3 regions of the Mesorhizobium koreense genome follow, and region 1 is predicted to be linked to each of the others. Evidence: predicted binding sites of a transcription regulator. Region 1 holds the regulator's gene; each other region holds the start of a gene.

The links. The regulator HrcA, encoded in region 1, represses chaperone genes, less so after heat shock. The targets are predictions, from matches to a motif close to GTTAGCACTCNCNNNNNGNGAGTGCTAAC.
Region 2: a site for HrcA is predicted at 5,393-5,421, ahead of groES (co-chaperone GroES). Genes of this name have one in related genera too.
Region 3: a site for HrcA is predicted at 3,278-3,306, ahead of groES (co-chaperone GroES). Genes of this name have one in related genera too.

Annotation. Positions count from the first base shown of each region.
Region 1 is NZ_CP134228.1:391,400-399,169, forward strand. It holds gene RBH77_RS01785 (hydantoinase B/oxoprolinase family protein) at 1-208, shown strand, start outside; gene RBH77_RS01790 (adenosine kinase) at 320-1,339, shown strand; gene RBH77_RS01795 (low affinity iron permease family protein) at 1,370-1,852, shown strand; gene RBH77_RS01800 (outer membrane protein) at 1,904-2,479, opposite strand; gene RBH77_RS01805 (trimeric intracellular cation channel family protein) at 2,650-3,282, opposite strand; gene grpE (nucleotide exchange factor GrpE) at 3,345-3,944, opposite strand; gene RBH77_RS01815 (putative quinol monooxygenase) at 4,083-4,385, opposite strand; gene hrcA (heat-inducible transcriptional repressor HrcA) at 4,413-5,468, opposite strand; gene rph (ribonuclease PH) at 5,620-6,336, shown strand; gene RBH77_RS01830 (VOC family protein) at 6,347-6,757, shown strand; gene RBH77_RS01835 (non-canonical purine NTP pyrophosphatase) at 6,758-7,411, shown strand; gene hemW (radical SAM family heme chaperone HemW) at 7,605-7,770, shown strand, end outside.
Region 2 is NZ_CP134228.1:947,547-955,316, forward strand. It holds gene RBH77_RS23975 (MgtC/SapB family protein) at 328-552, shown strand; gene RBH77_RS04510 (low affinity iron permease family protein) at 710-1,018, shown strand; gene RBH77_RS04515 (PRC-barrel domain containing protein) at 1,197-1,481, shown strand; partial or broken gene RBH77_RS04520 (hypothetical protein) at 1,493-1,678, shown strand; gene RBH77_RS04525 (DUF2934 domain-containing protein) at 1,727-1,912, shown strand; gene RBH77_RS24060 (hypothetical protein) at 2,221-2,682, shown strand; gene RBH77_RS04535 (hypothetical protein) at 2,955-3,179, opposite strand; gene groL (chaperonin GroEL) at 3,249-4,877, opposite strand; gene groES (co-chaperone GroES) at 4,929-5,243, opposite strand; gene RBH77_RS04550 (hypothetical protein) at 5,575-5,916, shown strand; gene RBH77_RS04555 (usg protein) at 5,938-6,216, shown strand; gene RBH77_RS04560 (DUF982 domain-containing protein) at 6,200-6,523, opposite strand; gene RBH77_RS04565 (Hsp20 family protein) at 6,751-7,227, shown strand; gene RBH77_RS04570 (Hsp20/alpha crystallin family protein) at 7,324-7,770, shown strand, end outside.
Region 3 is NZ_CP134228.1:4,745,866-4,753,635, reverse strand. It holds gene RBH77_RS22635 (CsbD family protein) at 101-286, opposite strand; gene RBH77_RS22630 (class I SAM-dependent methyltransferase) at 399-1,082, shown strand; gene groL (chaperonin GroEL) at 1,212-2,855, opposite strand; gene groES (co-chaperone GroES) at 2,921-3,217, opposite strand; gene RBH77_RS22615 (pilus assembly protein TadG-related protein) at 3,406-5,301, opposite strand; gene RBH77_RS22610 (pilus assembly protein TadG-related protein) at 5,527-7,389, opposite strand; gene RBH77_RS22605 (GtrA family protein) at 7,566-7,770, opposite strand, start outside.

The DNA of each region.
Region 1 (7,770 bases):
GCGTGTCGGAACGCCGGGCGGCGGCGGCTATGGCGATCCTTTCGAGCGCGACACGCAGGCCGTGCTCGACGATTTCCGGATGGGTTATTACACGGCCGAACAGACCGTCGCGCTGTTCGGTGTCGTGATCGCGGACGGCTCGATCGATGAAGGCGCGACCGCCGAATTGAGAGAGCGAACAGCCGCTTGTCGGACAGAGGAGGCATAAGCCTGCCTCGACGGCGCTACCCTGCGCCGCGACCGCGGGGTTGCAAATCCAGCCCGCGCGCGGCTACACCCTCGCTGAAACCACCGCATGACAGCCTGATCGGAGAACTGGATGGCCGCCTACGACGTGCTTTGCATCGGCAACGCGATTGTCGACATCATCGCTTCCGCCGATGACGATTTCCTCGTCGAAAACGGCATCATCAAGGGCGCGATGAACCTGATCGACGCCGAGCGCGCGGAACTCCTCTATTCGCGCATGGGACCGGCGACGGAGGCCTCGGGCGGCAGCGCCGGCAACACGGCGGCCGGCATCGCCAGCTTCGGCGGCCGTTCCGCCTTCTTCGGCAAGGTTTCCTCGGACCAGCTCGGCGACCTCTACACGCACGATATCCGCGCCCATGGCGTCGCCTTCGACAGCGTGCCGCTATCCGGCCGGCCGCCGACGGCGCGCTCCATGATCTTCGTCACGCCGGACGGCGAGCGCTCCATGAACACCTATCTCGGCGCCTGCGTCGAGCTTGGGCCCGAAGACGTCGAGCCGGCGAAGACCGACGCGAAGGTGACCTATTTCGAGGGTTATCTGTGGGATCCGCCCCGCGCCAAGGAGGCGATCCGGCTGGCGGCGAAGCTCACCCACGAAGCCGGCGGAGAGGTGGCGATGACGCTTTCCGATCCGTTCTGCGTCGACCGCTACCGCGACGAGTTCCTGGACCTGATGCGCTCCGGCACGGTGGACATCGTCTTCGCCAACCAGCACGAGCTAACCTCGCTCTACCAGACGCCCTCCTTCGAGACGGCGTTGGAAGCGATCCGCAAGGATTGCAAGCTCGCCGCCGTCACCCGTTCGGCCGCCGGTTCGATCGTCGTCTCCGGCGACAGGACGGTGAGTGTCGAGGCGACGAAGGTAGAGCGCGTCGTCGACACCACAGGAGCCGGAGACCTCTACGCGGCCGGCTTCCTGCATGGATATACGATGGGCCTCGAACATCGCCTCTGCGGCGAACTCGGCTCGCTCGCCGCTGGCCTCGTCATCGGGCAGATCGGCCCGAGGCCGCGCGAGAATCTGCGCGAGGCGGCGGAACAGGCAGGGCTGCTCAAGCATTTGGAGCGTGCCACGCGTCAGGCTTGAACATCAGAAATATCCGAAGGTGGCAGGAAGATGAGTTTCAACCGGGCATTTTCGACTACCGCCAACGCCGTCGCCCATGCGGCGGGAATGCCCGTCACTTTCCTCGCGTGCTGCGCCATCGTCGTCGTCTGGGCTGTGAGCGGGCCAGTCTTCGGGTTCTCCGACACCTGGCAGCTCATCATCAATACGGGAACGACCATCATCACCTTCCTGATGGTCTTCCTCATCCAGAACACGCAGAACCGTGACGGCGCCGCCATCCAGGCCAAGCTCGACGAACTGATCCGCGCCGGGCACGGCGAAAACACCTTCATCGGCATCGAGCACCTGACCGAAGAGGAGGTGGCCGAGTTCCGCGAACGGTGCGAGAAAGCGGCCAAGGAGCATGGGCGGGACGTCGAGGTCGAAATGAAACTGAAAGCTGAAATGACCGAGAAGGAAAAGGCGGCTAAACCGGCGCCGAGCAAGAAGAGCGCGCCGACGAAGAAGAAGGCGAAAGCCAGAGCGACATAGAAAAAGGCGCGCCGCCAGCGGCGCGCCTTTCCGTTACCAGAGCCGGTCCGGTCAGAACTTGAAGCTCAGCCGCGCACGGATCACGTCGGCATCGGCATTGATGCCGGTGTTGTCAAAATCACGAAAGCCGTAGTGCAGGTACTCGATACCCGGAATGATGTGGTCGGTCGCGGCCCATTCGACGCCAGCGCCGGCCACCCAGCCCGTATCCTTCAAATCGCCTGCCTTGGCATAGGCGATGCCGCCGGTGCCGTAGACCATCCAGCGGTCGAACGCATAACCGAGGCGGCCACGGCCTGTGATGGTGTAGTCCACATCATTGCCGTCGAATTGCCAGCCGGTTGCGTCCATGTCGCCTTCAATGCCGAGCACGAGATGGTTGTCGAACTCGTAATTGTAGCCGATCTGGCCGCCGCCGACGAAACCGTTATCGTCGTCAGGACCGGCATTCGCCCAGCCATAACCGAGATTGGCGCCGAGATAGAGACCCGTCCATGAGAACACGGGCACCACGACGGGCGCGGGGGCCGGCGGCTGCTCGGCGATCACGTCGGCGGCGAGCGCGGCAGTCGCGGTACCCGCCGAAAGCGCGAGCGTGGCGACGGCGGCGTAAAGAATCTTCTTCATCGACTTGCTCCTTCATTCCCTGCCCGCGCCGCCTTGCTGCAGCCGAGCCATGAGCACAAAACAGGCGACTTTGAGGAACGTTCCCGTTTTTGCGGTTCCCGAGCCCAATCGCCTTTAGCCCTGTGACATTGATGTCACAGCGGCCAATGCGGGTGGGCGGGGCGGATGTTTCAGGGAATGTCTTCGGGGCGCCGGCCCGGACGCGAGCGGTAGGCCGGAAATGCCCAGCCGAAACGCAGCGCCCCGCCGCGCACGAGGAAGGCGGCTGAGAAGGCAAGAACGGCCGCGAGAAGGACCGTCGCTCCCGCCAGCGTAGCGAGCGTGAAGACGACCGCGCCTGCCAGCGCGGCGGTCACGTAGATCTCGGGCCTGAGCAGCACCGACGGTTCGCCGGCGAGAAGGTCGCGCAATATACCGCCGAAGGTTGCCGTCAGCACGCCCATGATGATGGCGATTACCGGCGATCCGGTCGCGGCGAAGCCCTTGGCCGCGCCCATTGCCGAATAGACGGCAAGGCCTACCGCATCCAGCCAGAGAAGCAGCCTGTAGCGCGATTCAACGCGATGCGCCGTGAAGAAGACCAGAAGGCCGACAGCGGCGCAGACGAGCGTATAGGCCGGGTTCGCCACCCAGAAGACAGGAACGCCGAGGAGCACGTCGCGCAGCGTGCCGCCGCCGATCCCGGTGACGGCGGCAAGGAAGAGGAAGCCGATGATGTCGAGTTCCTTGCGCGAGGCGGCAAGCGCGCCGGTCGCGGCGAAGACCGCGACACCGGCATAGTCGAGCAACAGGATCGGGTTCATCGCGCCTCCCATCCTTCAATAGCGGATGGGGGAGAGGGGAGGAAGACTACGCTTTCCGCGCCTCACGCGTCCTTTTCGGACTGGGCGTCGGGCGGACCGGGCTCGGCGGCGAGCTGCGGCGCGACCTGCTTTGGGCCGCCCCTGGAGACGCCGACCATGGCGGGCCTCAGCACGCGATCGCCGATCACATAGCCGGTCTGCACGACCTGCACGACCGTGTTCGCCGGCACATCGGGATTGGGAACCTCGAACATCGCCTGATGGAAATTCGGGTCGAATTTTTCGCCCTGCGGCTCGAGTTTCTTGACGCCATGGCGCTCGAGCGCGTTCAGCATGGCGCGCTCGGTCATCTCGACGCCCTCGATCAGCGTCTTGAAGCCGGCATCGCCCGAGGCCTTGGCTTCAGCCGGGATCGCCGCCAGCGCTCGGTTCAGATCGTCGGAGACGCCGAGCATGTCGCGGGCGAAATTGGCGATCGCGTAAGCGCGCGCATCATGCACGTCGCGGGCCGTGCGGCGGCGCAGATTCTCCATATCCGCCGCGATCCGGAGGGCGCGGTCCTTCAGTTCCTCGTTTTCCTTGGCAAGCCGCATGAAGGCCTCGTGATCGGCCTGATATGGACTTTCCTCTCTTGCATCGGAGGGAGCAGCGGCGGCTTCCATGTCCGGCTCGACCTCGCGCGCATCCTCGGTTCCGGGCTTGTTGCTCATCTTCCTACCATCGTTCGTGGGATCGGGGAGTTGCGCCCGATATCGAGGTTCAAGGTAGCAAAATCAAGGGTAAACAAGTTTGCGAAGGACTCAACGCAGAACGGACAGCCCGGCGCCGCCGAGCGGCCTCGTGCGCGTCTGCGCCTCGAAGCCGGCAATCATCGGCTTCGCGCTGCCGATCGCGGCCTGGACAACCGGCAATGACAGCGACGCCTTGTGGCTCGCTTCGTCCTCCCAAATCTCGGTGATCCAGATCGCATCGGCGTCGGCGGCATCCTCGGCGACGACATAGCTCAGGCATCCGGGCATCGAGCTGGTGCTGGCGAGCAGGATTTCCATCAACTCACCGCGCCTGCCCGCCTGCGCCCGCATCCTGCTGATCAGCCCGAACAATGCCGCTCTCCTTCCCAGATCCCGCACTCAGCCGAACATGCGGCTGATGAGCTGCGCGGTATAGTCCACCATCGGCACGATGCGCGCATAGTTGAGCCGGGTCGGGCCGATGACGCCGAGCGCCCCGACAACGCGCTGGTCCTTGTCGCGATAGGGCGCGACCACCAGCGACGAGCCTGAAAGCGAAAAAAGCCTGTTCTCCGAACCGATGAAGATGCGCACGCCCGACCCTTCCTCGGCGAGATCGAGAAGCTGGATCAGCCCTTCCTTGGTCTCCAGATCCTCGAAGAGATGGCGCAAGAGCTCGATATCCGCCTGCGCCGTGACATTCTCCAGCAAATTGGCGCGGCCGCGCACGATGAGCCTTGCCGGCAGGTCGCCCTCGGTTCCGGCCCATACGGCGAGCCCCTTTTCGACGAGTTCCTGGGACAACACGTCGAGCGCGGTGCGCGTCTCCTCCTTCAGCCGCTCGATCTCGCCGCGGGCTTCGGCGAGCGTACGACCGCGTATATGCGCGTTGAGGAAATTCGATGCCTCATGAAGCTGCGAGGTGGTGACGCCGGCCGGAATTTCGATGACGCGGTTCTCGACATCGCCGCTTTGCGAGACGAGCACGGCGAGCGCCTTGGAAGGCTCGAGCTGGATGAATTCGATATGCTTGAGCGGCGATTCGCTCTTGGTGGCGAGCACGAGGCCGGCGCCGCGCGACAGGCCGGAAAGCATCTGGCTGGCCTCCGTCAGCACGTGCTCCAGCGAGGCGCCGCTGCCCGAAGCCTTGACCTGAGCCTCAATGACCCGCCTTTCCTCGTCCGACAGATCGCCGATCTCCATGAAGGCGTCGACGAAGAAGCGCAGCCCCTTCTGCGTCGGCAGGCGACCGGCGGAGATATGCGGCGCGTAGATGAGGCCGAGTTGTTCAAGATCGCTCATGACGTTGCGCACAGTCGCCGGCGACAGGGATTGCGGCAACAGCCGCGCCAGATTGCGCGAGCCCATCGGCTCTCCGTCGCGCAGATAGGCGTCGACGATCAGGCGGAAGATGTCGCGCGAGCGCGCATCGAGCAATTGCAGGTTCTGGTCCATCAACGGCTTCGTCACGAGATGCTCCCTGGACATGTGAAAATATAAGGCCATGTGCCGGTAACGCAACGCATGCTGGACAAACGGCCTTTTCCTTTGCGTCCCCCTCCCCATGGCGCTACAAGCCGCCAAACCTGTCCGGAGAATGTTTTTCATGCGTCCATCCAAGCGCCACAACGACGAAATGCGCGCGATTTCCTTCGAACGCGGCATCGCCAAGCACGCCGAGGGCTCGTGCCTCGTCAAGTTCGGCGACACGCATGTCCTGTGCACGGCAAGCCTGGAGGAGAAGGTGCCGGGCTGGATGCGCAATTCCGGCCGCGGCTGGGTAACGGCGGAATACGGCATGCTGCCGCGCTCGACGGGTGAGCGCATGCGCCGCGAGGCTTCGGCCGGGAAACAGGGCGGACGCACGCTCGAGATCCAGCGGCTGATCGGCCGGTCGCTCCGGGCCGTGGTCGATCTGCAGGCGCTGGGCGAGGTTCAGATCACCGTCGACTGCGACGTGCTGCAGGCCGACGGCGGCACGCGCACGGCCTCCATCACCGGCGGCTGGGTGGCGCTCAACGACTGCCTGCAATGGATGGCGGCGCGCCAGATGGTTTCCGTGCAGAAGGTGCTGAAGGACCATGTGGCGGCGATCTCCTGCGGCATCCATGCCGGGCAGCCGGTGCTCGACCTCGACTACGAGGAGGATTCGTCCGCCGGCACCGACGCCAATTTCGTCATGACCGGCAAGGGCGGCATCGTCGAAATCCAGGGCACGGCGGAGGGCGAGCCTTTCTCGGAAGCCCAGTTCGCCGAATTGATGACGCTGGCGCGCAAGGGCATCCAACGGCTGGTCAGCCTGCAGCAGATGGCGATCGCCTGACGGAAAACCGATGACTCCCGACGCCATCCTGGAATCCGCGCTCTATGTCGACGATCTCGACAAGGCGGAGGAATTCTATGGCGAAGCGCTCGGCCTGACGCGCATCGCCAAGGCCGAGGGCCGGCATGTGTTCTTCCGCTGCGGCGACGGCGTGCTTCTGCTTTTCAACGCCGATGCCACGGAGGTCTCGCCACCGGCCGGTGCGAGACTGCCGGTGCCGCCGCACGGCACGCGCGGGCCGGGCCATCTCTGCTTCCGCGCCAGCGGCGAAGAAATCGCGGCGTGGCGGCGCGATCTGGAGCAGAAAGGCGTCACCGTCGAGGCCGATTTCAAATGGCCGAATGGCGGCAGGTCCATCTATTTCCGCGATCCGGCCGGCAATTCGCTCGAATTCGCCGAACCGAAAATCTGGGGGCTCTGAATGCGGCAGCTCGACTCGAAAAAGATCGTCGTCGCCACCCATAATGACGGCAAATTGCGCGAGATCCGCGAGTTGCTGATGCCTTACGGGCTGGAGGCGACGTCGGCCGGCGAGCTCGGCCTCCCCGAGCCGCCCGAGACGGGCACGACATTCGAGGAAAACGCCTATACCAAGGCCTTTGCCGCCGCTTCCGCGACCGGGCTTCCGGCGCTGTCGGACGATTCCGGCCTCGAGGTCGACGCGCTTGACGGCGATCCCGGCGTCTACACCGCCGACTGGGCCGAAAAAGCCGGCGGATCAGGCCGCGATTTCGGAATGGCTATGCGGAAGGTCGAGGACCTGCTGCAGGAAAAGGGTGCGACCGAGCCTGCCCGGCGTGGCGGACGCTTCGTCGCCGTCTTGTGCCTCGCATGGCCGGACGGCCACGCGGAATATTTTCGCGGCGAGGTCGAAGGCAAGCTGGTCTGGCCTCCGCGCGGCACACGGGGCTTCGGCTACGATCCGGTCTTCAAGCCCAATGGCCATGCGCAGACATTCGGCGAGATGAGTTCTGGCGAGAAGCATTCCTGGGAAGCCGGGCGCGGCGACCTCGGCCTGTCGCACCGTGCCCGAGCCTTCGCGCGCTTCGCCACCGCCATGCTGGAGCCGGCATGAACAGCCCAGCGATAAGAAGCACCCCCACTCCGTCCCGCTTCGCGGGCCACCTCTCCCCCTGCCCCGGGGAGAGGAAAAGGGCGGCAGCCGCGCAATCGCTTCCTCTCCCCCGTCGAGCGGGGGAGAGGTGGTTTGCGAAGCAAATCGGAGTGGGGGTCGATCCGACGGGTACGCAACGGATGCAGGCAAAGAGATGACCGACCCCGGCTTCGGCGTCTATGTGCATTGGCCGTTCTGCGCGGCCAAGTGCCCTTACTGTGACTTCAACAGCCATGTCCGGCACCAGCCGGTCGATCAACCGCGCTTTGCCGCAGCCTTCGCCCGCGAGATGCAGACTACGGCCGCGCGCACCGGGCCGC
Region 2 (7,770 bases), 560 kb from region 1:
CGTTGTGGCGAGCCAAACACGCTACGGTCGCATGCGCATTGAAGTTGGTCCGGCCAGATGTATAGGACAGTAGCGCGGGAATCTACGACAAGCCGCTGGAGGAAGCTGATCTTGAATTGCGCCAAAATGGCGATGTCATTGTTACAGTCCGTGGGAGCGGCGTGAATTGTCGGAAATCGCTTTACCGATACAAAATCCTTCTCAGCAGGGATGAGGCCGAAAGAGGTGGCGCTGGCGTCCGTCGCTGACAAGAGTTCTCAGCTAACGCGTCCCCCGATTCCTCCTGCTCTCGTGGAACCGGCCAAGGGCGCTGGCCGTTTCTGAACCATGGAATTGTTCCTTGATCGGTTCGGCCATCCCACATGGCTTCCCTTTTCAGTCGTCTCCGGACGGTTGCTTTTGGCCGCAATCCTTGGTGCGCTGGTGGGAGCCGAACGCGAGTGGCGGGATCGTGTGGCAGGGCCGAGGACGCACGTCCTCATCTGTCTATCAGCCTGCGCAATCGCCGTTCTAACGATCGAAATCACACATCTCGATGACTTCAATGGATAGGAAATCAGCATCGATCCGACCCGGCTGTCCTAGGGTCTCCTGCAGATAATACAACCCAAGAAGTGAAATGGAATCGGATAATCTGCTGTCCTTGAAATACTCCGGCGAGGAACATCCTCGACCAAACCCGGCTCGTTATCAAACCAGAAGGCCAGTAATGGACGCCGCCAGCATTCTCACCAAGTTGGGCACCCTCACAGCCCGTCCCTGGGCCTTTCTGATCTTGCTGGTCTACGCCGTTTTATGGCTCATCTTCGAACCGCACAGCCTCAATTGGCACGGCGTCGCCACCCTCGCCACTTGGGCGATGACGCTATTTATCCAGCGAGCAGAGCACCGCGATACCCAGGCGCTTCAGGCCAAGATCGATGAACTGATCCGGTCGAACGGCAGCGCCAGGGATGAGATTACAGAGATCGACCAGAAAGAACCCGAAGAGATCGAGGAACGCAGACGACGGTCGTAGGGATGGGGCTGCTGCTGTCTTCTGCCTACGCCGGCAGGACGAGGGGCTAACGGCGTGCGCGGCATCTGGCATTGGAATCGCACTGGAGCGCGATCACATTTGGCATCAGGTCCGATTCCTTCGGAACGCTTGGCTAGCTCGAATGTTGAGGATGTCCCACCAGAGAGGAGACATCCAGATGGACCACAGCAATCATGTGCGCCTGACCAGCGCCGAGTTAACCCCTGACATACTCGAAGGCGCCACCATCTACGGACCCGATGACGAGGAGATTGGCTCCGTTGATCATGTGCACAGCAGCCAGGTCGTTATCGACGTAGGAGGCTTCCTTGGTATCGGCGCCAAATCCGTCGCTGTCCCGGCTGCCGAGCTGGACTTCATGCGAGATGAGGATGGGGATGTTCACGCAGTGACTTCATGGACGAAAGACCAGCTCGAAGCGATGCCGGAACACAAAGAATGAGGAGCAAAATCATGCCTACGCCTAAGACTGGCGCGCCTGGCACCACCGATCAGAAGCCACGATGGGAAGGTCCGCCGGAAAGCCGGCCCCTGGGATACCTGCCCGCCGAAGACGGCCCTTCCATCGATCGTGACGCTGCTGGAGAGAACCTACAGGACCCCGACAGAAGCGATCCGTCTGACGCGGTCACTACGAAAGACTATCAACCGTCCCGAGAAGATCGCATTCGGACCCGAGCCCATCAGATTTGGGAGGAACGCGGCCGAACCGGCGCTTCGGAAGATCATTGGTACCAAGCCGAACGGGAGATCGACGCCTTGGACCAACGCTCATCGGCAGCACAAGCAACTTCAGGCGCGGGGCCGGCACTGGCGGAGCACTCGAAAGATGCATCACAGCCCGATCCATCCCGTATAAAGAGTGGCCAGTGACGGCGCGGATATCTCGGCGAAGGCTCTTTGCCGAGGAGTCCGTTGTCATCCAGCCGGCTGCAGGTCGCGTCAACTGGGCATGGTGGTATTGGTGACAGGGAAATTTTTCCCGGTTTCCCTTCCTGGCCAACGAGATGGCAGAGAGAGCATCGCCACTCGCCCAATGAGACACCCGCCTACGGAGGCCGGGGCCCGCGCAGTCCAGACTGGTTTGGCGCAGGTGCGGCCAGAGTGGGGGCCCCTCGCACCGTCTTTCCGGCGATCTCGGCCGCTATCAATACCCGCGCAAGGATTAGATATCCGAAGTAATGGCGGTGGAACGCGGCCCTGCGAAATCATTCGGCATGCCGCGTCTCACCGCGCGAGGTTGGGGCTACGAATACGCTCATGCTTGGGATCAATATGTCGTTGCGCCGTGCGAATGCGACCAGGGCCGCGCGCACCGTTTCCGGATCGACCTCGCCCGCGATGCCGGCCTTGCAGGCATTGAGAGCAACGCCATGCGTATGGTTCCTATTGGCGGCCGGCCAATCCTGAAGCAGGGCGTATGCTTCCGTCGTACTCTCGATCCTTGCGGGAAGCCCATTCCGACAAGAAGCGTGACAGGCTCCTCAAAGCGGGCGCGATCCATGTCTTTAACCTCCTTTCTGAAGCGGCTGGAATGCCGGCTGCGCCGGAAAATCCGGTTCCAAGCAGATGTGCCGGTCGCGAGATCATTCTTTGTGCGGCGCCGTGCTGTATCGTTCGACAGCCTGCCTCGGGCAACCTGATTCCCGCCGGCCCGATTTCATTGCTCCTCGGTTTCGATGCCGCGGAGGCTCGGCGCGGCGGCGCCAACGTTTCATGCGCCTTGGCCAGCGCCTCGATCCATGCGGCAACGGCAAGGGGCGCAGGAGCGTGGCCTTCGATCCAGGCCTTTACCTCGCATTCCCGACGGCCAAGCTCGTCCGCAAGATCGGCAGGTTTCCATCTCAGAATTTTCAGACATTGGCGCAATCGCCCCGGAATCATGTCGTGACCTCCCTTCCGCTGGCATTCGGACTCAGGTTTTGTCGGATGCCTGGGAAGCTGCCGAGACATGATGCGCGGCAAGGAACATCAGCGCCGTCGCCGCGATCCGACGGTTCCAGCCGGCCGATTGGGCCATGTCGAGCAATCGGGCCAGCAACGGCTTCAGCGTGCTCCGGTATTCCATCTCGTAGGCCAGAAATTCGCCCGTCGGATGCGTCGGCGGCGGCACGGTTTCGATCCCTGTCATCATGTTCATGGCAAGCTCCCGGGCATTCCCGATCGCTACCCGCCCTCTCGGCGGAGCGGGCAGGTTTTTTCGGGGGCTTCAAAAGTCCATGCCGGCGCCCGTGGGCATGGAGGGTGCGGCTTCCTTCTTCGGCTTCTCGGCCACCATCGCCTCGGTGGTGACGAGCAGGCCGGCGACGGAGGCGGCATCCTCCAGCGCGGTGCGCACCACCTTGGCCGGGTCGATAACGCCCTGCTTGTAGAGGTCGCCATATTCGTTCGTCTGTGCGTTCCAGCCCCAGGCGAACTCTGCCTTCTCGCGCAGCTTGCCGACAATGATGGAGCCTTCGGCGCCAGCGTTCTCGGCGATCTGGCGCACTGGCGTCTCGATGGCCCGGCGAACGATGTCCAGGCCATATTTCTGGTCCGGATTGTCGACCGTGACGCCGTCGAGTGCCTTCACCGCCCTCAGAAGCGCCACGCCGCCGCCGGGCAGGATGCCTTCCTCGACGGCCGCGCGCGTTGCATGCATGGCGTCGTCGACGCGGTCCTTGCGCTCCTTCACCTCCACCTCGGTCGAGCCGCCGACACGGATCACGGCGACGCCGCCCGCGAGCTTGGCAAGGCGCTCCTGCAGCTTCTCGCGGTCGTAGTCGGAGGTGGTCTCCTCGATCTGGGCCTTAATCTGGGCTACGCGGCCCTGGATCTCTTCCTTCTTGCCCGCGCCGTCGACGATGGTGGTGTTCTCCTTCTCGACCACCACCTTCTTGGCGCGGCCGAGCATCTGGAGCGTCACGTTCTCAAGCTTGATGCCGAGATCCTCGCTGATAGCGGTGCCGCCGGTGAGGATGGCGATATCCTCCAGCATGGCCTTGCGGCGGTCGCCGAAGCCCGGAGCCTTGACGGCCGCGACCTTGAGGCCGCCGCGCAGCTTGTTGACGACGAGCGTGGCGAGCGCCTCGCCCTCGACGTCCTCGGCGATGATGAGGAGCGGCTTGGACGACTGCACGACCGCTTCGAGGATGGGAAGCATGGCCTGAAGATTGGAGAGCTTCTTCTCGTGGATGAGCACATAGGGCTCTTCCAGCTCGACGCGCATCTTGTCCTGGTTGGTAATGAAGTAAGGAGAGAGATAGCCGCGGTCGAACTGCATGCCCTCGACCACCTCGAGCTCGGTCTCGGCGGTCTTGGCTTCCTCGACCGTGATGACGCCCTCGTTGCCGACCTTTTCCATCGCTTCCGCAAGGAAGCGGCCAATCTCGGTGTCGCCATTGGCCGAGATCGTGCCGACCTGCGCGATCTCGTCGTTCCTGGTGATCTTGCGGGCGTTCTTCTTCAACTCCCCGACCACCGCGTCGACGGCCTTGTCGATGCCGCGCTTCAGGTCCATCGGGTTCATGCCCGACGCCACGGCCTTCGCGCCCTCTCTGACGATGGCCTGGGCGAGCACGGTCGCGGTCGTGGTGCCGTCGCCGGCCAGGTCGTTGGTCTTCGAGGCAACCTCGCGCACCATCTGCGCGCCCATGTTCTCGAACTTGTCTTCCAGTTCGATCTCCTTGGCGACGGTGACGCCGTCCTTGGTGATGCGCGGCGCGCCGAACGACTTGTCGAGCACGACGTTGCGGCCCTTCGGGCCCAACGTCACTTTCACCGCATTGGCGAGAATGTCGACGCCGCGCAGCATGCGTTCACGAGCGTCTGAATGGAATTTCACTTCCTTGGCAGCCATTGGTTCACTCCTTCAATGGGCAGCTTCATTGACTGATAGAGTTAGAGACGGTCAGGCCGCTTTCTTCAGCGTCGCAGCATTTTCGATCACACCCATCACGTCGGATTCCTTCATGATCAGCAGGTCTTCGCCATCGAGCTTGATCTCGGTACCGGACCATTTGCCGAAGAGGATGCGGTCGCCGGCTTTCACGTCGAGCGGAACGAGCTTGCCACTATCGTCGCGCGCGCCGGAGCCGACGGCGATGACCTCTCCTTCCTGCGGCTTTTCCTTGGCGGTGTCGGGGATGATGATACCGCCGGCCGTCTTCTCATCGGCTTCGACGCGGCGGACCAGGATACGGTCATGCAATGGACGGAACGTCATATCGTTCTCCTTCTGGACAAACAGATTGTGAGAGGTTCCTCCGCTCCGGCCTGGGGAAGGCCGGCGCGGGGCACGCGACCCCTCGCGGGCGTCGCGCGCGTGTGATCTGGTTTTGCCGTTTTTCGATTTCAAGGGGGCTTGGAAAAAATTTTGGCACTCGCCGGAACGGAGTGTTAGCGCCATGAAAACATACGGCTAATTGGGGTCGGTGTCGTGCATTTCCGCTTGAATTTTCCAAACGGCCGAACAAAATTATCCGAAGCTTCGCCATCGGCGAAGCAGGTGGAAACCAGAGCCTAAAAGGGAGTTTTTTGGAAGACGGAGGACCAAGATGGACCGACAGAACCCTACGCCGATCATCCCTGCTCTTGTACCCGAAACATCCGATCCTACGCTTGACCGGCTGCTATCGCCGGCGCGCCATTTCCGGCATCCCGACGACGTGCTCGCCGATGAAACGCTCGACCTTCAGGAAAAGCGGGCGATCCTGTCGTCCTGGGCCTCGGACGCCTGTGCCGTAGAGTCGATGCCGGCGCTTCGCCAGCCGCCGGGCGGCAGCGAGCCTGTTTCCTTCAATCAGATCATGGACGCGCTGAGGCGGCTCGACGAAGAACCGAGGCCATACGTTTACGGCTATTGCGACCGGCCGAACATGGATCGGCTGGATGCCTGACAGAAGAAGGTGAGGAAGCGAATGGCGTCACCGGTAAGCCGGGAATTCCGCCTGCAGATGCAGGGCTACGGCCTGACGACGGCGGAGATCCATTATCACATGCCCGATCATCCGAGCCTTCTGCAGCTCTATGTCTGGCAGGAATACGATCTCGCGCCGGCGTTTCCCGAACTGCGTGGCTTTCTCGATTACTGGGCGCGCGAACTTGACGGCGCGCTGCATTCGGTCCGGGTCGCCCATCACGGGCTGATCGAGCCTTCCGAATGGCGCGCCGTCGACGGCATCATCCCGCTGAACTGAGCGAGGGCTGTTGCGTGGCCCCTTGCGGCAGCCGGAACGCGGGCGCCCCTTTCCGCGGCCGGACAGGCTCGCGCACGATCGCAAGCCCAGCCCTTTCAGCCGCCTTTACGAATGCCCTACGTGCATCGCGGGCGCCGCGCCACCCCTCGAGCGCGTCCCGGCAGGCCCGGCAGGCGGCGCGCCAGCTGCGGCCCCGCGCCCATTTGGGCCACTCCTGATCCAGGCATTCGAGCGCCTCGAAGCTGCTGGCCACCTTGCGCGGAAGGCCGCGAGGTGATTTCAGGATAACAGGTTCGGGAATCGGCATCGCCGCGTCCTCCCGAAGAGTGATGAAAGGGTTCTTCCTCCGGTTGCATAACGTGCCTCGGGTAAGCGACGTTCCACTGGTTGCGCGAAGGGAGAGCAAAACCTCTTGACGCAACGGAAGTGAATTCCCAAATCATTGTCGCCGACGCCAAAGGGGCCGGCAAATGGTCAAGGAGCGCCGCTTCTTGGCGCTCCTCGTACCCATGTTGCTCACAGGAGGATATGGCTATGAGAACCGCATTTGACTTTTCCCCGCTCTACCGTTCGAGCATCGGCTTCGATCGCATTGCCGACCTGCTTGAGAACGCCAGCCGGACGGCAAGTGCCGAAAACTGGCCGCCCTACGACATCACCAAATCCGGCGAGGACGACTACCGCATCACCATGGCGGTGGCCGGGTTCTCTCAGGATGAACTCAGCATCATCCACGAGCCCAACATGCTCGTCGTGGCTGGCGAAAAGGCCAGCGAGGACAATGGCGATTATCTGCATAGGGGCATCGCCGGGCGGCCTTTCGAGCGCCGCTTCGAGCTCGCGGACCACGTGAAGGTGATGGATGCCGGCCTCGCCAACGGCCTGCTTACCATCGATCTCAGACGCGAGCTTCCCGAGGAAATGAAGCCGCGCCGGATCGAGATTGCAACCGCGGACGCGTCGTCCAAGGTGCCGCCGAAGCGGATCGAAGCCGATAAGCAGGCCGCGTGAGGCTATCTCGTTAGGCGCACTTCGCAAGGCGCTGGGCGACAAGCCCGGCGCTGACGGGATGGCATTGTCAATCGAACGAACGAAAGGAGAAGAACAATGAGTGTGCGTGATCTGATTCCTTGGAACCGAAACGAGGGCAACCGGGTTCCGAGCGTCTTCCGTGACAGCGAGCGCGATCCGTTCCTGTCGTTGCATCGAGAGGTGAACCGCCTGTTCGACGAGGTCTTCCGTGGTTTCGGTTCCGGCTTACCGTCGTTGGGCAGCGTCTCCGCCTTCGGCGGCGGCTGGCCGAGCGTCGAGATCTCCAACGGTGAAAGGGAGATCAAGGTGACGGCCGAGGTGCCGGGTCTGGAAGAGAAGGACATCGAAGTGCTGCTCGAGGATGACGGTGTGCTGACGCTGAAAGGCGAAAAGCGCTCCGAGACCGAGGACAAGGACAAGCAGTTCTCCGAACGCTATTACGGCCGCTTCGAGCGTCGCATCCCTGTCGGCTATGAGGTCAAGGAAGACGAGGTCGATGCGCGCTTCAAAAACGGCGTGCTG
Region 3 (7,770 bases), 680 kb from region 1:
CGGTTGCCGCAGGCAACGGAATCTCTTGCGGAACTTCCGCTTGGGCGAATATGAAAAAGGCGGCTCGGTCGCCGCCTTCCTCTCTTCGATCAGCATCGGCTTAACGGCGTGCCGCGTCCTTCACGTTTTCCTTGGCGTCGCCATAGGCCTTCTGCATCTTCCCGGCAGCCTTCTCGACCTTGCCTTTGACCTCGGTCTTCTTCGAGCCCGTCACCTTGCCGGCCGCTTCCTTAACGGCACCGGATACCTGTTTCGTCGCACCCTTCACCTGATCCTTGTTCACCATCTGCGTGCTTCCTTGCATGGTTGGAGTTAGTGTCGCGGCCATGACGACGGGAGAACGCGCTATAGCGTGACCGGTTCCTCAAAAGGTGGTTTGATAGTGCGTTGCTTTGAGGATGGTTTCTGCATTGAACGGCACCGCTCGCGGACCGGCTGATGCCGGCGTCGACCCCGCCAGCTTCATCAAGATGAACATGCGGCTTCAGCCCGTGCCGTCGATCCCCGAGATCAGCCTCTATATGGCGCATCCAGCCAGCAACCTTTGGCGCCTGACGGGAAAAGGCGGGGAGGGGCGGCCGCCTTACTGGGCCTATGTCTGGGCTGGCGGTGCTGCGCTTGCCCGTCATTTCCTCGACCGGCCGGAGAGCGTCCGCGGCCGAAAGGTTCTGGATCTCGGCGCGGGCGGCGGCATCGTCGGCATCGCGGCCTTGAAGGCTGGAGCGGTTTCAGTGACGGCGGCCGAGATCGACGGCAACGGCATTGCAGCGATCGGCCTGAATGCAGGTGCCAATGGCGTGACGGTGGAGATCGTCGGCCGTGATCTGACCCGGACCGATGCGCCATCTGCCCTCGACCTGGTCGCGGTCGGCGATCTGTTCTACGCCGCCGGTCTTGCGAGGCGCGTCACGTGCTTTCTCGACAATTGTCTCGCCGCGGGGGCCGAGGTGCTGATCGGTGATCCGGGAAGGGCTTTCCTGCCGCGTGCCCGGCTGGAGCCGATCGCGGAATATGCGGTACCGGATTTCGGCGATGGTGGGGCAGCGCTGAAGCCGAGCACGGTCTTTGCCTACCGGCAATGAAAAAGGGCGGCCTTGCGACCGCCCTTTCCCGATAGATGCTGGGAGAGTGGACTTAGAAGTCCATCCCGCCACTCAAGCCCGCTTGCGGGCTTGAGCATTGTCAGTTGATGGGCGTGCTTATGGACTTTCTTAGAAGTCCATGCCGCCCATGCCGCCCATGCCGCCGCCGGGCATCGCCGGAGCCGGCGAGTCCTTCTTCGGTGCCTCGGCGATCATGGCCTCGGTCGTGACCAGCAGACCGGCGACCGACGCCGCATCCTGCAGCGCGTGGCGCACGACCTTGACCGGATCGACGATCCCCATCGTGATCATGTCGCCATATTCGCCGGACTGGGCGTTGTAGCCGAAGGTGTTACCTTTGTTTTCCAGGATCTTGCCGGCCACGATCGAAGCTTCAGCACCGGCGTTGGTCGCGATCTGGCGGGCGGGAGCCTGCAGAGCGCGGCGCACGATGTTGATGCCTGCCGTCTGGTCGGCATTGGCGCCGACCGACTTGATCGCCTGCGTGGCGCGCAGGAGAGCGACGCCGCCGCCAGCCACGATGCCTTCTTCGACGGCCGCGCGGGTCGCGTTGAGAGCGTCGTCGACGCGGTCCTTCTTCTCCTTGACCTCGATCTCGGTCGAGCCGCCGACGCGGATCACCGCGACGCCGCCCGCCAGCTTGGCCAGACGCTCCTGCAGCTTCTCGCGGTCGTAGTCCGAGGTGGTCTCCTCGATCTGCGCCTTGATCTGGCCGACGCGGCCCTGGATCTCGGCCTTCTTGCCCGCGCCGTCGACGATGGTGGTGTTCTCCTTCTCGATGCGGACGCGCTTGGCGCGGCCCAGCATGTTGAGGCCGACATTCTCGAGCTTGATGCCGAGATCCTCGGAAATCACCTGACCGCCAGTCAGGATGGCGATGTCTTCCAGCATGGCCTTGCGGCGATCACCGAAGCCCGGCGCCTTGACGGCCGCAACCTTGAGGCCGCCGCGCAGCTTGTTGACGACGAGCGTGGCAAGAGCCTCGCCCTCGACATCCTCGGCGATGATGACAAGCGGCTTGGACGACTGCACGACCGCCTCGAGCACCGGCAGCATGGCCTGCAGGTTGGAGAGCTTCTTCTCGTGGAGCAGGATGTAGGCGTCCTCGAGTTCGGCGACCATCTTGTCCGGGTTGGTGATGAAATAGGGCGAGAGGTAGCCGCGATCGAACTGCATGCCTTCGACGACCTCGAGCTCGGTATCGGCGGTCTTGGCTTCCTCGACCGTGATGACGCCCTCATTGCCGACCTTCTGCATGGCCTGGGCAATCATCTTGCCGACCGACTCGTCGCCGTTCGCCGAGATGGTGCCGACCTGCGCGACTTCCTCGGACGTCTTGATCTTCTTGGCGCCCTTCACGAGGCTGGCCACCACATCGGCAACGGCAAGGTCGATGCCGCGCTTCAGGTCCATCGGGTTCATGCCCGCGGCAACGGCCTTATGGCCTTCCTGGACGATCGACTGAGCGAGGACGGTCGCGGTGGTGGTGCCGTCACCGGCCATGTCATTGGTCTTGGCGGCGACTTCGCGCACCATCTGAGCGCCCATGTTCTCGAACTTGTCCTCAAGCTCGATCTCCTTGGCGACGGTGACGCCGTCCTTGGTGATGCGCGGCGCGCCGAACGACTTGTCGAGCACGACGTTGCGGCCCTTCGGCCCCAGCGTGACCTTCACCGCGTCGGCGAGGATGTTGACACCGCGCAGCATGCGCTCGCGTGCGTCACGAGAGAATTTTACTTCCTTGGCAGCCATATTTTTCAGCTCCTGGGCATTGCGCCCGAAATGTCAGGTTGAAGATGCGGGGTGGGTGAGGCGTCTCAGCCGATCACGCCCATGATGTCGGATTCCTTCATGATCAGGAAATCCTCGCCATTGAGCTTGACTTCCGTACCCGACCACTTGCCGAACAGGATACGGTCCCCGGCCTTCACGTCGAGTGGAACAAGCTTGCCCGCCTCGTCGCGTGCGCCCGAACCGACGGCGATGATTTCGCCTTCCTGCGGCTTCTCCTTGGCGGTATCCGGGATGATGATCCCGCCGGCCGACTTCTCCTCAGATTCGACCCGGCGTACGACCACGCGGTCATGAAGCGGGCGGAATTTCGTCTTTGCCATGTTATTGAACCCTCGGAATGGGATGTTGACAACTCTTCCGTCCGGATACCCGGAACGGCTGCTAGCACTCATATTGCACGAGTGCTAACGTGGCGGTGAGATAGTTTCGCTCGCTCGTGGAGTCAAGGCGTTCGCCAGCGGAATCATGCTGTTCGCATCAGGCGCGAAAGTCGGGAGGGGACCGTTCGTCAGCCCACGATCCTGAGATTCGACAGTTCGTTGGCGATTTCCTTGAAGTCTTCCGACAGCGTCGCGCCGGTGGCGTTCCAGAACAGTTTGGCCGGCTTGCTCGGATCGCTTGGGTCGGTGCGGAAGCGTGAATCCGATGAGCAGGAGCGCAGGGCCGCGATCTGCGTCTGATCCGCGGTCTTCGTTTCGTCGAGGTCGAGCGCCACCGTCATCACCATCATGCCGGCCTTTTTGGCGTTCGCGCACAGCGCCGCCATGTGCTCGTTCATCGCCACGGTGTAGTTGCCGTTGGAATAGTCGAACTGGCCGACATTGCTGTCCGTGCCGAGGAACAGCCGCGGCGTCGACGTCCCGTTGTAGCCCGGGTTGACGTAGCCGTAGGCGGAATAGATGGACTTGTTGTCGGCCGGATCGCTGTAACCGAGCGATCCCGGCGTATAATAGGTGTTCGCCCCGTCGGTCAGCACGATGACGACCTTGTCGTTGCCCTTTTGGCCGTCCGGGCGTCCCTCTGTGAACGGGGCGCCACTTGAGATCGCGCGCCAGCCCCATGCGAGGCCTGAAGGCACGCTGGTGCCGCCGTTCGGCTGCATGGCATCGATGGCGTTCTTCACGGTCGTCAGCCCGTCCGCCACCGTGACATCGGTAAGCGGTGTGATCGGGCCTGTCGTGCAGGAGTAGTTGGGCCCCGTTCCCTTGGACGAACCGACGCCATAGGGCCGGACGGCATAGTATTTCGCCATGCCCTGCTCGCGCGCGAGACCGGTCGTCGCGTCCGCGTTGTCGTTCCAGTAATTGTTGGCAGCGCCGTAGCCGGAGGGGTTCGGCTTGGTGTCGGTCGCCCAACGGTCGCCCGGTTCGTCCGGCGCGAACATCGGTACAAACAGCGTCGCGGGGTCCGTCGGGTCGGGCGGCGCGTCACTGTCGCCGTAAGGGTAGGGTCGCTCCTCCACACAGCCCTGCCAACTCGAATACTGGCCGATCGTGTTGTCGTAATAGCCCGTATCCTGCCAGTGGCCGTCGGTGCAGATGCCGCTGTATTTGTTGGTTTTGGTGCAGACATATTCTTGCCCGGTGGAGACCCACTCGCGCGAACTTACATATTTCATGTCCTGGTAGAGCGAGAAGCGGGTGAGCAGGTCGCCCTCCTCGTCGCCCCAGTCCGATCCGGCCTTGACCCATTTGCCGTCGACCTTTTCCGCCCGGCGATTACCGGTGGACATGGAAGCCCAGTTGAAATTCTCGTGATGGATGGGCGAAATCCCCTCGGTGTCCATCCATTCGGCGCTTGCATATTGCGGGCCGACATTGACCGATGCGGCAAACGGCACGACCGCGAACTGGACCGGCTTGTCCACCTGTTTGATGAGAAGCGCCTGCGCGGCCAGCGTATCGACGAGTTGCTTGGCGGCATCCTTCAAAAGGTCGATGCGGTCTTCGCCGGAGCCCGTGCCGGGATCGCTCATCGAGCCGGAATTGTCGAGCACAAGCGCGACTTCCAGCGTGTTCTTCAGCCTGACCTCCGTCCTGGTAGCCAGGTGGATGTCGTTGCTGGTTGCGCCGTTCAGCATCTGCTTGAAGACCGGCAGGAAGTAAGGCTTGTAGTCGAGCACGGCGTCGAGCTTGAGCGTGCCGCCGCCATTGGCCGTGGTCGGCAGCGTCACTGTAAGAGTCGTGTCCGCGGGGTCGACGCCGCCGAGATTGGCGTGAAAGAAATCGGTCGCGTAGGCGATGAGTTGGGTGTCGGTGGCGCCGTCGACGACATGCCGGGCCGTGGCGATCGCCGCGGCGTCCAGCGCGTGCTCGACAAGCTGTCTCTCGCGGGTCATCTCGGCATAGTCGACGGCAATCGCCACGCCGCCCATGATCGGCAGCATGGCGACCGCCGTGATCATCGCAAAATTCCCGCGGAGATCCCTCCGGAACCGGCGGATCATGAAGCCCCTCGCTCAAGGCGGCGTATTGCGCCCGCCTTCTTGTGACACGAATGCTCTAACCGGGCGTTTGCAAATCCCTTCGAATGAGCGTTCGTCGATTGGCCGGCTGTTAACCAATGGATTGCGCAGCCGCGTCTAAGAAAGACGGGCCGCATGCGTTCCGTTTCTGTAATGGGACCGTGGTCAGCCGATGATGCGCAGATTGGAGAGTTCGTTGGCGATGGCCTTGAAGTCGTCCGACAGGCTTGCTCCCGTGGCGTTCCAGTAAAGCTTCGCGGGCTTGCCTGTCGCCGGGTCGATGCGGAAGCGCGATTCGGAAGAGCAGGCCTTGAGCGCGTCCATTTGCGTCTTCTCGGTCTTATCGTTCTGATTGAGGTCGAGCGACACGGTCATGAGTATTATTTTCGAGGCTTTGGCGTTTTCGCACAGCGTGCTCATTTTCTCGTTCAGCGCCTCGGTGTAGTTGTCGTTGGAAAACGTGTCTTTCTCCACATTGTCGTCGGTGCCCATATAGAGCCGCGTCGTGGAGCCGCCATTGTAGTTCTTGCCGGTATAGCCATAGTCGGAATAGATCGATTCATTGTCGGCGGGATCGCTGTAGCCGAGCGACTGGGGCGTGTAATAAGTATTGGCGCCGTCGGTGAGCACGATGACGACCTTGTCGTTGCCGCGTTCCGACTCGGGGCGGCCTTCGGTGAAGGGGGCGCCGCTCGAGACCACACGCCAGCCCCACGCCAGTCCGGACGGTACGCTGGTGCCGCCGCTCGGCTGCATGGCGTCGATGGCGTCGGTGATCGTCTTCATCCCCGCATCGGTCGTCACGTCTGTCAATGGCGTGATCGGCTGGGTGGTGCAGCTTGCGTTGGGGCCGGCATTCATGCCCGCGGGCGATGTACCGTAGGGAGCGACATAGCCGGTAGTTGGAATGTCAAAGTATTTCGGCATATAGGACTGCCGCGTCTTGGCGCTATTGGAAGTGGAAACGTCGTTCCAGTAGTAGTCCGTGTAATTCTTTCGGAAAAGATACCAGTTGTTCTGGGCTCCGCTCGTCTCGTCGGGCGCGAACATCGGCACGAAAAGCGTCGCCGGATTCGACTTGTCGGGAGCTGCATCCGTCACGTCAAACGGGCTCGGACGCTGCTCCACGCAACCTTGCCAACTCGTATAGTTGGCCTTCTTCGTCTGGCCGCTATTGGTATAGTACTTCATCTCATTGTAGAGAGTGAAACGCGTGACTTTCTGGTTCTCCTGCAAGCCCCAGTCCTTGCCGACTTTGTAGTAGATGCCGTTGATCTGCTTCACTTGTCGATTGGGATTGGTGAATGAGCTCCAGTCGAAATTCTCGTGATGGATCGGCGAGATGCCGTCCGTGTCCATCCAGCCCGCACTGGCGTTTTGCGGCCCCACATTCACCGAAGCAGCGAACGGCACGAGGCCGAACTGGACGGGCTTGTCCACCTGTTTCACCTGCGCGGCGCTGTTCACCAGCGTGGTGACGAGTTCCTTGGAGGCCGACTTCAAGAGATCGATGCGCTTCTGGCCCGATCCGGAGCCTCGATTCGACATCGAGCCGGAATTATCGAGCACGAGCGCGACCTCCAGCGTGTCCTTGAGGCGCACCTCGGTGCTGACGTTGAAGTTCAGCTTCGAATCCAAGGAAGACGAATCCTTGCCGAGCAGGGCGAGGAAAACCGGATAGAAATAGGGACGATAGCGCAGCGTGGCGGTCATGCCGAGCGTTCCGCCGCCGCTATCGGAGGCGGGCAATGTGACCGTCAGCGTCGTATTCGCCGGCTTGACGGGCCCGAGATTGGCGTCGAAGAAGGAATTGGCGTAGCTGGTCAGCACCGTGTTGTCCGCGCCTTGCAGATAGCGATAGGCCGTCGCCACGCCGGCCGCGTCGAGCGCGTGCTGTGTGTATTGGTATTGCCGGTTCATTTCAGTGTAGTCGACACCGACCGCGACGGCGCCCATCAGGGGAATCATCGTGATCACCGTGATCAATGCGTAATTGCCGCGCTGATCGGCCAGAAACCTGCGCAACATCGCCCGTTCACCCCATTGCGTGGAATATCGCCGGGCGAGGATGTCAAAAATAATCTAATTTCCCGTGTAGGAGGTACTAACAAAAAAATAATGATGGTTCACCGCCCGTTCACCATCTCGGAAATGGCCGGCAGGGAGATCGGTATTCGGTCGATGGATGGCGCCTGCAGGAACGCTCAGGCGCGGAACGTTACATGCTTGTGGCCGAGATAATTGACCAGCGCCCCGGCGGCGATACCGAGGGCATGCGCCGCTCCTTCGAGGGCGGTTGCCGGCAGGGGCAGGAAGGATATGGCCTCTTTCGCGCCGATCGCGACGACGACGGTAACCACCGCGCCGCCGGCATTGACGAACAGGAAGTCGCGGATCTCGAGAAGAAGC